DNA from 2 places in the Kitasatospora sp. NPDC059408 genome. Region 1 is predicted to be linked to the other one. Evidence: riboswitches for the same ligand, from Rfam matches in the RefSeq annotation. Region 1 holds a riboswitch; the other holds the start of a gene.
The links. Region 1 has a riboswitch for cobalamin ahead of ACFXDE_RS21365 (cobalamin biosynthesis protein). Riboswitches for the same ligand answer to the same signal wherever they lie in the genome.
Positions count from the first base shown of each region.

Region 2: linked by a shared signal. The riboswitch ahead of metE (5-methyltetrahydropteroyltriglutamate--homocysteine S-methyltransferase) and the one ahead of ACFXDE_RS21365 (cobalamin biosynthesis protein) in region 1 are both predicted to bind cobalamin.

Region 1 is NZ_JBHYWI010000030.1:70,196-74,496, forward strand. It holds gene ACFXDE_RS21360 (cobyric acid synthase) at 1-1,319, opposite strand, end outside; gene ACFXDE_RS21365 (cobalamin biosynthesis protein) at 1,316-2,278, opposite strand; cobalamin riboswitch at 2,380-2,524, opposite strand; gene ACFXDE_RS21370 (helix-turn-helix domain-containing protein) at 2,776-3,471, shown strand; gene ACFXDE_RS21375 (alpha/beta hydrolase family protein) at 3,691-4,301, shown strand, end outside.
Region 2 is NZ_JBHYWI010000003.1:218,462-222,762, forward strand. It holds gene ACFXDE_RS04625 (putative Ig domain-containing protein) at 1-1,385, shown strand, start outside; cobalamin riboswitch at 1,570-1,807, shown strand; gene metE (5-methyltetrahydropteroyltriglutamate--homocysteine S-methyltransferase) at 1,959-4,274, shown strand.

The DNA.
Region 1 (4,301 bases):
GCGGCCACCTCGCGCAGGAACTCCCGGCGGAACCCGTCGTTCTCCAGCGCGCCGTGCCAGGTCGTGCCCCACACCGAGCCCACCCGGCACCCGTCCAGGAAGGGCTCCCCGCCGTCCACGGCGACCACCCCGTGGTGGATCTCGTAGCCCTCGACGCGGTGCCCGTAGGCCTCGCCGACCGGCCGGGCGAGCACCTTCTCCACGCCGAACCGCACGCGCGTCGGCAGCAGGCCGAGCGCGTCGACGGCACCGGCCTTGGACTCGACGTCGTCGACGATCGAGCCCGCCAGCATCTGGTAGCCGCCGCACACCCCGAGGACCGGCAGCCCGGCCGCCGCCCGCGCCCGCAGCGCCGGCTCCAGCCCGCGCTCGCGCAGCCAGGCGAGGTCGGCCACGGTGGCCCGGGTGCCGGGCAGCACGACGAGGTCGGCGTCGGCGAGCTCCTCCGGCCGGGTCGCCCAGCGGACGAGCACGCCGGGCTCCTGCGCCAGCGCGTCCAGGTCGGTGAAGTTCGACAGCCGGGGGAAGCGCACCACGGCCACCCGCAGCACGTCCGCCCCGAGCGGCCCGCGCCCGTCGACCCGGTCCACTACCGTCGACAGGTCCAGCGAGTCCTCGGCGTCCAGCCACAGCCCCGGCAGCATCGGCAGGGTGCCGAGCACCGGACGGCCGGTCAGGCCGTGCAGCATCTCCAGACCGGGCGCCAGCAGCCGGGCGTCCCCGCGGAACTTGTTGACGAACCAGCCGGCCACGTGCCGCTGGTCCTCCTCGGACAGCAGCGCCAGCGTCCCGTACATCGCCGCGAACACGCCGCCCCGGTCGATGTCGCCGACCACCACGACGGGCAGCCGGGCGGCCGTCGCCAGGCCCATGTTGGCGATGTCCCGGTCGCGCAGGTTGATCTCGGCGGGCGAGCCCGCGCCCTCGCACACCACCACGTCGTAGCGGCGGCGCAGGTCCGCCAGGCACTCCAGGGCGCGCTCCAGCAGGACGGGCTTGCGCTCGCGGTAGTCCAGCGCGCCCACCTCGGCGACCGGCCTGCCGAGCAGCACCACCTGGCTGCGGCCGTCCGCGCCGGGCTTGAGCAACACCGGGTTCATCGCCGCCTCCGGCTCCACCCGGGCGGCCTGGGCCTGCATCGCCTGGGCCCGGCCGATCTCGGCGCCGTCGGCCGTCACGAACGAGTTCAGCGACATGTTCTGCGCCTTGAACGGCGCCACCCGGACGCCCCGGCGGGCCAGCCACCGGCAGATGCCCGCCGTGACGACGCTCTTGCCCGCGTCCGAGGTCGTCCCCGCGACCAGCAGCGCGTTGGTCATGCCCTTCCCCTCCTCAGCAGCGATCGCAGCAGGACGTGCCCCGCGACCGTCGTACCCAGCGCCAGCGCGCCCACCCGCCGCGACAGCGCGCAGGCCCGCTCGATGTCGTCCACCGTCACCGGCCGCAGCTCCGCGCCCAGCACCGGCCGGTGCTCGACGCGCTCGCCGTACCGCAGCGTGCCGCCCAGCCGCACGCCCACGGCGCCCGCGAACGCCGACTCGGCCTGCCCCGCGTTCGGGCTCGGATGCGCCGAACCGTCCCGCCGCCACACCCGCCAGGCCGTCCGCGGCTGCGGCGCGGCGGCCACCGTCAGCAGCGCCGTCAGCCGGGCGCCAGGCCAGCCCGCCACGTCGTCCAGCCGGGCCGAGGCCCAGCCGAACCGGGCGTGGCGCGGCGAGCGGTGACCCACCATCGCGTCCAGCGTGTTGACGGCGCGGAAGGCCAGCAGACCGGGCGTGCCGGCGAGGGCGCCCCAGGCCAGCGCGTTCACGACGGCGTCCGCGGTGTTCTCGGCCACCGACTCCACGACGGCGCGGGCGATCTGCTGCCCGTCCAGCGCGCTCGGGTCGCGCCCGCACAGGTGCGGCAGCCGCTCCCGGGCGGCGGGCAGGTCGCCCGCGGCCAGCGCCCGGCCGATCGTGCGCGCCTCCCAGGTCAGCGAGGTGCCGCCGAGCACCGTCCAGGTCGCGGCGGCGGCCAGCGCGGCCCGCCCCAGCGGCCGGCGGCCGGCCGTCCGCTCCAGCGCCACCGCGCCCGCCGCGACGGCGCCCACGCAGAGCGCCGTGTACACGGCCCCGGTGGCCCGGTCGTCGCGCCACATCCGGCGCTCCAGACGGGTCGCCGCACCGCCGAAGACGGCCACCGGGTGGCCGCGGCGCGGATCGGCGTAGCGGGCGTCCGCCAGGTAGCCCGCGACGGCGCCGACCGCGAAGGCGGCGGCGCGGGTCAGCGGGCGCACGACGGAGGGGGACAGGGGAGGGCTCGGCGGGTCGGGGCAGCCTGCATCGCGTGCGAGTCCTCACTCAGGGTCCGCGCCCTGGATCGACGTACCGGGGGCGAGAGTCTCCTGGCTTCCGGGTCGAACGCACCCCCGGAGCCTTCCGGCAGTACGTCAGCGAAGACTGACGGTCCGCCGTGGCGTCGTTCCGGCCGTGCTCCCCGGTGACAGTGGCGGGACCGCGCCGGACTCGCACCGGCTTCCTCTGCATGCCTCCGTTTGGCCCTGGGATCCCATCACGCGGCCGAACCGGGAGTCAACCGAGGTCACGGAGGGGTTGGTCACACGAGGGAGGCCCGGCGCGCGCCCCCGAACGCCCCCGTCACTACCTCCGAGTACTGCCGCCGCAGGGGCATGACATCCTGTGTGATCCTCCAGCGGTCCGCGCGCGCCCTCCCCGGCGCTTCGTGCGTTCGGCGGCTGGGGGCCCGTTCGTACCGGCCCTAGCGTTCGTTCACATGCGACGAAGACAGCCTCCGCCCGCCCTGCCCCCGGTGCCGTTCTCGCCCGCCGCGGCCCGCGCCCACCGCGCCGGGCTCGGCCTGACCCCCGAACAGGTCGCCGGCGGCATGGCCGCGCACGGCGTCCGGCTGCTGCCCACGCACGTCATCGCCTGGGAGAGCGGCGAGCTGCGCCCCACCGAGGAGGAGTTCATCGCCCTCGCCCGCGCCCTGTGGTGCCCGCCCGCGCAGCTCATGGGCACCCGCCCGGCCCGCCTGCGCGACCACCGCGTGGCCCGCGAACTGAGCCAGGACACCGCCGCCCGTCGCATCGGCGTCGCCCTGCGCGTCTACCAGGAGGCCGAACTCACCGGGACGTGGGACGGCGACGAGGAGCGGACGCACGCGCTCGCCCAGGTGCTCGGACTGCGGCTCACCGAACTCGTCGAGGTGACCGGCCGCGGCGCCGAGCTCGACCAGCGGCTGCGCAGGTGCGTGGACGGCCGCTGGCAGCCCCACCTGCGGGCGGTCGCGCGGCTCGTGCCGGTCCACGAGGACGACCTCGCGACCGTCCTGACGGCCCTGCACCAGGAGCACCAGGTGTCCTCCCCGCACTGGGGCGCCGCGACGCCCACCCTGCCCCCGCGCGACCGGCCCCTGGCCCCGCGCTTCTGGGAACTCCTCGGCCGCCTCCACACGGAGATCCCGGTCTGACCCGTCCCGGCCGCCCCGTCCCCGGCTCCCACCCCCACCCCCACCCCGTCCCCGGCTCCGGTTCGGCCTCCCGCCTCCCCGCCCTCCGCAGGAGCCGCCACCCCCACCCCGTCCCCCGTCCAGCCCATCCCACTGGCCCCCGCCCCCACCCGCCAGTGAACTTGTCCCCAGCAGACTCACAGAGCGGGGAGCGATATGCGTTGGGGAACCGCAGCCGCCGTGGCGGCAGCCGCCGTCGGCACCGGGGTCGCCGTGCTGGTCGTCGGCCGGCGGGCGTCCGAGCGGCTCGTGCGGCCGGAGACCGTCGTGCTGGAGTCCGGCCCCGTCCTGGTGCAGAGCCTCGCCGCCGGCCGGATCACCTTCAACCGGACGCCCGCGGCCCTCCACCCCGGCCGCTGGGCGCTGGAGTGGGACGGCGACGGCCACGCCGTCGTCGACGACATCCTGCACAGCGACGAACAGGGCGTCACCCGCCGCCTGGTCCGCGCCGACCGGGGCACCCTGACGCCCGGCACCGAGGTCCGCTTCACCCCGCGCGTGCACCTCGGCGACCCGACGACCTCCCTCGGCCTCCCGTTCACCGAGACCGCCGTCGCCGGCGAGCTGGGCGCGATGCCCGCCTGGCGCCTCGACGGCAAGCGCGGCACCTGGGTGGTCCTCGTGCACGGTCCCGGCGCCGACCGCGCCCAGACGCTCCCCGTGCTGCCCGTCCTCCAGCGCCTGGCGCTGCCCGCCCTCGCCGTCACCTACCGCGGCGACCAGGGCGCCCCCGCCTCGCCGGACGGGCTCGGCCACTTCGGCGAGAGCGAGTGGCGCGACGTGGAGTCGGC
Region 2 (4,301 bases), on a different contig from region 1:
CCCAGGGCGCGAAGTTCGTGTCCAACAGCTACGGCGGCCCCGAGGACTCCACCGACACCTCCTCGGACAGCCAGTACTTCAACCACCCCGGCGTCGCCATCACCGTGTCCTCGGGCGACTCCGGCTACGGCACCGAGTACCCGGCGGCCTCCCAGTACGTCACCGCCGTCGGCGGCACCTCGCTGACCCGCGACTCCAGCGCGCGGGGCTGGCACGAGACCGTCTGGGGCTCCAGCTCGGGCGGCAACGGCGCCGGCTCCGGCTGCTCGGCCTACGACCCCAAGCCGAGCTGGCAGAGCGACAGCGGCTGCTCCAACCGGACCGTCGCCGACGTGTCCGCGGTCGCCGACCCGGCCACCGGCGTCGCCGTCTACCAGACCTACGGCGGCAGCGGCTGGGCCGTCTACGGCGGCACCAGCGCCTCGTCGCCGATCATCGCCGCCGTCTACGCCGACGCCGGCACCCCGGGCGCGAGCGACTACCCGTCCCAGTACCCGTACCAGCACACGGGTGCGCTCAACGACGTGACCAGCGGCGCCAACGGCACCTGCTCCCCGTCCTACCTGTGCACCGCGGGCCCCGGCTACGACGGCCCGACCGGCCTCGGCACGCCGAACGGCCCGACCGCCTTCCGGGCCGGCAGCAGCACGGGCAACACCGTGACGGTCACCAACCCGGGCAGCCAGAGCACCACCACGGGCAGCGCCGCCTCCCTGCAGATCCGCGCGACGGACTCCGCCTCCGGCCAGAGCCTGACGTACAGCGCGAGCGGCCTGCCGACCGGGCTGTCCATCGACGCCTCCAGCGGCCTGATCAGCGGCACGGCGTCGACGGCGGGCACGTACAACGTGACGGTGACGGCGAAGGACGCCACCAACGCCTCCGGTTCGACGAGCTTCACCTGGGCCGTGTCCGCCCCGGGCGGCGGTTGCACCGGTGCGGGCCAGCTGCTCGGCAACCCGGGCTTCGAGACGGGTAGCGCCTCGCCCTGGACCGCGACCGCCGGCGTGATCGACAACTCCGCGAGCGAGGCCGCCCGCTCCGGCTCCTGGAAGGCGTGGCTCGACGGCTACGGCAGCAGCCACACCGACACCCTGAGCCAGACCGTCACGATCCCGGCCGGCTGCAAGGCGTCGCTCGGCTTCTGGCTGCACATCGACACCGCCGAGACCGGCACCACGGCCTACGACAAGCTCACCGTCCAGGCCAACTCCACCACCCTGGCCACCTTCTCCAACGTCAACGCGGCCAACGGCTACACCCTGCACACCTACGACCTCTCCTCCTTCGCCGGGCAGAGCGTCACCATCAAGTTCACCGGCACCGAGGACGCCTCGCTCCAGACCAGCTTCGTGATCGACGACACGGCCCTCAACGCCTCCTGACCGACCGAGCACCACAGGTACGACAGGTACGACCGATAGGACAGATAGGACCGGTGGGGCCGCGGCCGACTGCGGCCCCACCGGCACGTCCGCGGTGGCGCCGAATCCCGACGTCGTCTCCTGACGTCGTCTCAGCATCCGGACGAATGGCCGAATCCCCGACGAAGCGACCGCGGATAGGCCGTAGGCTGGCCGTGCAGCTGGTTCGCCCCGTCCGCCAGGCGGGGCGTCGCAAGAGGGAACCCGGTGACGCCATTCAACTGGCCAGTCCGGGACTGCCCCGCAGCGGTGAGTGGGAACGACCGCCGTCATACGCACTGGGCCCGGGCCGGGTCTGGGAAGCGACGGCCAGTAGGTGACCGCCCTTCAAGGGCCGGCCGTGCCCGCGAGTCCGAAGACCTGCCCGCTGCCCGCGTGCGACCGTTCGCGCGCGGCCATCCGGTGACCTCGAGGGCGGGTCGGCGACCACACCAGGCGGAGCTGCCCGCGCAGCGGTTCGCCCGGTGCGTCATCCCTTCGCGTCCTCGTCCCGTCGCCGGGTGCTTGAGAGACAGACTCGCGAAGGAGAGTCCCTTGACCACGAAGTCCGCAGCCGCGGCGACCCTCGCCACCGCGTACGGCTACCCCCGCCAGGGCCGGGGCCGGGAGCTCAAGAAGGCGATCGAGGGGTACTGGAAGGGCGCCGTCACCGCCGAGACGCTGCTCGCCACCGCCGCCGACCTGCGCCGGGGAAACTGGCAGCAGCTCGCCGACTCCGGCATCGAGGAGATCCCGACCGGGGACTTCTCGCTCTACGACCACGTGCTGGACACCACCGTCGCGGTCGGCGCCATCCCGTCCCGCCACCGCGACGCCGTCGATGCCGACCCGCTGGACGGGTACTTCGCCATGGCGCGCGGCACCCAGGACGTCGCTCCGCTGGAGATGACCAAGTGGTTCGACACCAACTACCACTACCTGGTACCCGAGTTGGGACCGGGCACGGCCTTCGCCGCCAATCCGGCCAAGGCGGTCGGCGAGCTGCGGGAGGCCCTCGCGCTCGGTCACGCCGCCCGCCCGGTGCTGGTCGGGCCGGTCACCTACCTGCTGCTGGCCAAGCCCGCCCCCGGCGTCGACGACGACTTCCGGCCGATCACCCTCCTCGACCGGCTGCTGCCCGTCTACGCGGAGCTGCTCGCCGCTCTGAAGGCCGCCGGCGCCGAGTGGGTGCAGCTGGACGAGCCCGCGCTCGTCCAGGACCGCACCCCCGCCGAGCTCAACGCCGCCACCCGCGCCTACCGCGAGCTGGGTGCGCTGGCCGACCGTCCGAAGCTGCTGGTCGCGAGCTACTTCGACCGTCTGGGCGAGGCGCTCCCGGTCCTCGCCAAGGCCCCGGTCGAGGGCCTGGCGCTGGACTTCACGGGACCTGCCGCCGCCAACCTGGACGACCTCGCCGCCGCCGGCGGGCTGCCGGGCAAGCGGCTGGTGGCCGGCGTGATCGACGGGCGCAACATCTGGATCAACGACCTGGAGCAGTCGCTCGCCACCCTGGCCACCCTGCTCGGGCTCGCCGACCGGATCGACGTCGCGCCGTCCTGCTCCCTCCTGCACGTGCCGATCGACGCCTCCGCCGAACGCGACGTCGACCCGCAGATCCTGCGCTGGCTCGCCTTCGCCAAGCAGAAGGCCGCGGAGGCGGCGCTGCTGGCCCGCGGCCTGCGCGAGGGCACCGCGGCGATCACCGCCGATCTCGCCGCCAACCGCGCCGACCTCGCCTCCCGGGCCGGCTCGCCGATCACCCGGGACCCGGCCGTCCGCGCCCGCTCCGCCGCCGTCACCCTCGACGACACCCGCCGCGCCCAGGCCTACCCGCAGCGCGCCGAGGCCCAGCGCGCCCGCCTCGGCCTGCCCCTGCTGCCGACCACCACCATCGGCTCCTTCCCGCAGACCACCGAACTGCGCCTCGCGCGCGCCGACCTGAGCGCGGGACGGATCGACGCCGCCGCCTACCGGGAGCGCATGGAGGCGGAGGTCCGCGAGGTCATCGCCTACCAGGAGAAGGCGGGCCTCGACGTCCTCGTCCACGGCGAGCCCGAGCGCAACGACATGGTCCAGTACTTCGCCGAGCAGCTCACCGGCTACCTCGCCACCCGGCACGGCTGGGTGCAGTCCTACGGCACCCGCTACGTCCGCCCGCCGGTCCTGGCCGGGGACATCTCCCGCCCGCACCCGATGACCGTCGGCTGGTTCCGCTACGCGCAAGGCCTGACGGACCGCCCGGTCAAGGGCATGCTGACCGGCCCGGTCACCATGCTCGCCTGGTCCTTCGTGCGCGACGACCAGCCGCTCGCCGAGACCGCCCGCCAGGTCGCCCTCGCCCTGCGCGACGAGGTCACCGACCTGGAGGCCGCCGGTGCGGCCGTCGTCCAGGTCGACGAGCCGGCCCTGCGCGAGACCCTCCCGCTGCGGGCCGCCGGCCGTCCGGCCTACCTGGACTGGGCGACGGAGTCCTTCCGCGTCGCCACTTCCGGGGTCCGCGCCGACACCCAGATCCACACCCACATGTGCTACGCCGAGTTCGGTGCGATCATGACGGCGATCGACGAGCTCGACGCGGACGTCATCTCCCTGGAGGCGACGCGCTCGCACATGGAGGTGGCCGGGGAACTGGCCGGGGCGGGCTACCCGCGCGAGGTCGGTCCGGGGGTGTGGGACATCCACTCCCCGCGCGTGCCGAGCACCGAGGAGGCCGTGGCGCTGCTGCGCGCGGGCCTCGCGGCGATCCCGGCCGAGCGCCTGTGGGTCAACCCCGACTGCGGCCTGAAGACCCGCGGCTGGGCGGAGACCCGCGCCTCCCTCGACAGCCTGGTCGCTGCCGCCCGCCACCTGCGCGAGGAACTGGCGGGCTGATCCGACCCCCTTCCCCGGGGACAGCAC